DNA from 2 places in the Streptomyces sp. NPDC059564 genome. Region 1 is predicted to be linked to the other one. Evidence: riboswitches for the same ligand, from Rfam matches in the RefSeq annotation. Region 1 holds a riboswitch; the other holds the start of a gene.
The links. A riboswitch is a leader RNA that binds a small molecule or an ion and turns the genes downstream of it on or off. The one in region 1 is predicted to bind guanidine.
Positions count from the first base shown of each region.

Region 2: linked by a shared signal. The riboswitch ahead of ACFV0Q_RS24895 (multidrug efflux SMR transporter) and the one ahead of ACFV0Q_RS19135 (Ohr family peroxiredoxin) in region 1 are both predicted to bind guanidine.

Region 1 covers NZ_JBHWBP010000102.1:11,352-13,539, forward strand. Annotated here, with positions in the region: gene ACFV0Q_RS19125 (hypothetical protein) at 19-162, opposite strand; gene ACFV0Q_RS19130 (hypothetical protein) at 406-621, opposite strand; guanidine-III (ykkC-III) riboswitch at 781-843, shown strand; gene ACFV0Q_RS19135 (Ohr family peroxiredoxin) at 919-1,374, shown strand; gene ACFV0Q_RS19140 (hypothetical protein) at 1,361-1,810, shown strand; gene ACFV0Q_RS19145 (hypothetical protein) at 1,982-2,188, opposite strand, start outside.
Region 2 covers NZ_JBHWBP010000166.1:5,042-7,229, forward strand. Annotated here, with positions in the region: gene ACFV0Q_RS24890 (transglycosylase domain-containing protein) at 1-663, shown strand, start outside; gene ACFV0Q_RS24895 (multidrug efflux SMR transporter) at 671-991, opposite strand; guanidine-III (ykkC-III) riboswitch at 1,025-1,099, opposite strand; gene ACFV0Q_RS24900 (co-chaperone GroES) at 1,154-1,495, opposite strand; gene ACFV0Q_RS24905 (DUF3618 domain-containing protein) at 1,542-1,859, opposite strand; gene bcp (thioredoxin-dependent thiol peroxidase) at 1,977-2,188, shown strand, end outside.

The DNA of each region.
Region 1 (2,188 bases):
CCTTCCCCCACAGCCCGTTCAGGCAGCACGCGTGGTGGCGCTGCCGAACACTGCATCGAAGGGGTGCGCGATGTTGGTGCGTACGAGATGGCAGGCGCCGCTGTGGTGGCGCAGGGCGTGGTCGGTGTAGTGGAGGACTTCGGCGGGGGTGAGGACCTTCATGTCGCCGAAGACGTAGTGCAGCGGGGTGGGCGCCTGGGCGGCGGTGAAGAGCAGGCCGGCCCCTGCGCATTGCCTTCCGCGAAGGAATACACCGTGATGACGACGGTCATGGTCGTGGGGCGGCGACCTGCGGTCATCCCTCGTGCGGAGGCGTGCGGAGGCGTGCGGGCGCACGATCGGGCGCGTACCGCACGGCCCGGCGCCGGGACCGCGGCGGGAGCACCGCGGTCCCGCGTCCGGCCGTCAGACGGATTCGGTCGCGAAGAGCTCCAGGTGGGCGCAGTGCGGGCAGCGGTACGCCTCGATGCGCCGCCGGGGCCTGCCCAGCCGCCTGGCACCGCCGAACAGGCCGCGTTCCAGCGGCCCGGCGATCCAGCGTGCGTACCCCCGGGCCCCCTCCCCCGCGTCCTCGACGAAACCCGGCTCCAGGCCGACACCACCGCAGTAGGTACATCTCATCGCGTCCACGGGGCGAGTGTAGAAAGCGGCCCGCGGCCACGACGCACCGCACCCGCCCACCCGGTGTGTGCCTGCCCGAGCCGTCGGCCGGGCCGGCGGCGGGTGAGGAACTTCACCGCGGGGATTGTCCTCGGGCGACGGCCCCCGTTGCTAGATTGTCCGGCGGCCGGTCCAAGGCCCCGGACGAGATGCGCCGTACCCGGTTACGCACGACGACGCGCGCGGTGCCGCACGAGCAGCGCCGTACGCTGTCCGCACCCGGGCAGCGTCCTCGTCGAACAAGATGGGCCCAACGCCATGACCGTGCCACTCACCCGCAGCCTGTACCGGACGACCGCACACGCCGCCGGGGGCCGTACCGGATCCGTCCGCACGGACGACGGACGCCTGGACCTCCGCCTCGCCCCGCCGCGCAAGAAGGTGCCCGGCACCACCAACCCCGAGCAGCTGTTCGCGGCCGGTTTCGCCGCCTGCTTCACCTCCGCGCTCGCGGAGGTCGCCGCCGAGTTCGGGGCGGACGCCTCCGCCGCGCGCGTGGCCTGCGAAGTACAGCTCGGCACCACGGACACGCCCGCGGGCTACGGCCTCGCGGTGACCCTCACCGTCAGCCTGCCCGGGTGGCGGGCGGCGGACCTCCAGCCCCTGCTGCACCGGGCCGACGCGGTCTGCCCCTACTCGCAGGCCGTACGCGGCAACGTACCGCTGACACTCCTGGCCGCCGACGACGACCCCGCCACCGATGACCGTGCCTGAGCCCGGCCCGGCGGGCCGCGTCCCGGACGGCCCCGGCATCCCCGTACCCGAGCACGGCGCCTGGCTGCGGCGCGGCATCAGCCGCGACGGCGGACCCCTCGTCGAGGACCGCGAAGTGGTGTGGCTGCAGGCCGGCCCGTACTACGCCGACAGCCGGGGCTTCGCCGGAACGACCTCCTTCGACGGCTCCCAGGTGCACTTCCACCACCTCACGGGCCAGCCCGGCGAAGACACCGGCACCCTCCGGCGGGACGGAGCGAACCTCATCGAGCAGGGCACCAACCCGGACGGCTCCACCTTCCTGGAGATCTGGACCCCGCTACCCGCCACCGACGGCGCCACCGGCTCCTGGTCCGGCCCGGACCACCACGTGGTACGCGTCGGCCACCACGTGGTGCACGTCGACTCCCACACCGGTACGTACTGGCGGCTCTAGGGCCTGCGCCACGGTCAGCGGCGGCCGCGCCGGTTCGGCGACGGCTTGCTGGTCCTGGTCGTGCTCGCCCATGACTCCATCGTCGTCCGCGCCGGCGGGCAGGTGCCAGGCCGTACGGAAGCATGGGCGCGAGCTCCGCCTAACAGGCTCACACCCTCACAGCACTGCCGCCTACCTGGGGAAACGGGGTGTGAGGCTTACAACCACCCAGTCCTCGGCCGGATCCAGCACCTCCTTCCGCAGATGGGGGACAGCGGCCGCAGGGCGCCCCGGTAGCGGGTTCTGCCGCTTGCGGATGGTGGAGGCGCGGCCGGTGCACCACCGGGAGCAGTACAAGCGGGGGCGACGGGCGGAGCCGGGCAGCGGCTGGGCGCAGAC
Region 2 (2,188 bases), on a different contig from region 1:
ACCGGCACCGCCGAAGTCGACCGCTCGGCGTGGTTCGCGGCGTACACCCCGGACCTGGTCACGGTCGTCGCGATGATGGGCCAGGACCCGGACACGGGCACCCTGCAGTCCCTCTACGGGGCGCTCGGCGAGGCCCGTATCGGGGGCGGCGGCTATCCGGCGCGGATCTGGGCCGCGTACACGAAGGCGGCCCTGGAGGCCACGGACCCGGTGGACTTCGACCTGGAGCTCCAGCCCGGCGCGGCCCAGCCCCCGCCGCCGGTCCAGCCCACCACCCCGCAGCCGCCCGAAGACAGCCGGCCGCCCGCCGAGCCCACCCCGCCGACGGGCGGACAGACCCAGGACGGCCGGACCCAGGGCGGCCAGACGAACGGGGGCCAGACCCAAGGCGGCCAAACCCAGGGCGGCCAGACCAACGGGGGCCAGACCCAGGGCGGCCAGACGCAAGGCGGCCAGACCAACGGGGGCCAGACCCAAGGCGGTCAAACGCAAGGCGGTCAAACGCAAGGCGGCCAGACCCAGGGCGGCCAAACGCAGGGCGGCCAGACAACGGGCGGACAGACAACGGGCGGACAGACCACCGGCGGCGAGACCACCGGCGGCGAGACCCAGGGCGGCGGCACCTTCCGCAACCGCCGCCCCGCGGCCGACCTCCTGGAGTGAGTGAGGGTCAGTGACCCGAGGTCGCCTTCAGGCCCACCACGGCGACCAGCAGCAGACAGATGAAGAAGATCCGGGCGGCGGTGACGGGCTCTCCCAGCACCGCCATCCCGAGCACGGCCGCACCGGCCGCACCGATGCCCACCCAGACGCCGTACGCCGTACCGATGGGCAGGGTCTTCGCCGCGTACGACAGCAGCACCATGCTCGCGACGATGCCCGCGCCCGTGAAGACGGACGGCCAGAGCCGGGTGAAGCCCTCGGTGAATTTCATGCCGATCGACCAGCCGACTTCGATGAGACCGGCGACGATGAGAAGAACCCATGCCATGACGAGGCACCTCCGGGACGAGAACGGAAAGGAAGTGCGTCGTCTTTGCGTCCTGCAACCCGGTACGGCGCGTCTCGTCGGGGGTTCCCCACCACCGTAGCAAAAGGCACCGAAAAGGGCCGGTGACCCCGGTCACCGGCCCTTCAGAAGTGGATCAGGGGCTCAGAGGTACAGCCCGGTGGAGTCCTTGGACCCCTCCAGCCGCTCCGCGGCCACGGCGTGCAGGTCCCGCTCGCGCATCAGCACGTACGTCGCCCCGCGCACCTCGACCTCCGCCCGGTCCTCCGGGTCGTACAGGACCCGGTCGCCCGGCTCCACGCTGCGCACGTTCTGGCCGACCGCGACCACCTCGGCCCAGGCGAGCCGCTTGCCCACCGCGGCCGTCGCCGGAATCAGGATGCCGCCGCCCGAGCGCCGCTCGCCCTCGGGCAGGTCGGACTTCACGAGCACGCGGTCGTGCAGCATGCGGATGGGCAGCTTGTCGTGGGTGGTGTTCTCGCTCACGCCACGAACCTACCTGCCCCGGCGCGCCCCGTACCCCGGAGGGTCCTCACCGCTTGCGGCGCGCCGAGACCACGAGCAGGCCCACCACACCCGCCGCGAGGAGCACGACGGGCACGATCCGGTCCGCGCGCGGAGCGCCGTCCTCGCGGCACAGGCCGCCCTTCACGTCCGTGACGAGCCGGTTGACGGCCACGAAGGCGCGCCCGGCGGTGTGGTCCACAGCGCTGACCGCCTTGGCCTTCGCGTCCCCGATGATCGTCTTCGGGTGCATGCGCACGCCGATCTCGTCGAGCGTCTCGGCGAGCTGCTCGCGGCGGCGGACGATGTCCGCCTCGATCTGTGCGGGGGTCCTGGCTTCCGGCACCGCGCTGCCTCCGTCGTCGTGTCGTACTCGTGGTCGCATGGGGCGTAGTCCGCCATGAACAGTCTGTCAGCTTAGTCTCGTGGCGTACCGTTCCCCTCCCGAGGAGAAGACCTACCGATGAGCGAGCGACTCCAGCCGGGCGACACCGCCCCCGCCTTCACCCTGCCCGACGCGGACGGCAACGAGGTGTCGCTGGCCGCCCACAAGGGCCGCAAGGTGATCGTGTACTTCTACCCGGCCGCCCTGACGCCGGGCTGCACGAAGCAGGCCTGCGACTTCACGGACAACCTCTCCCTCCTCGCCGACGCGGGCTACGACGTCATCGGCGT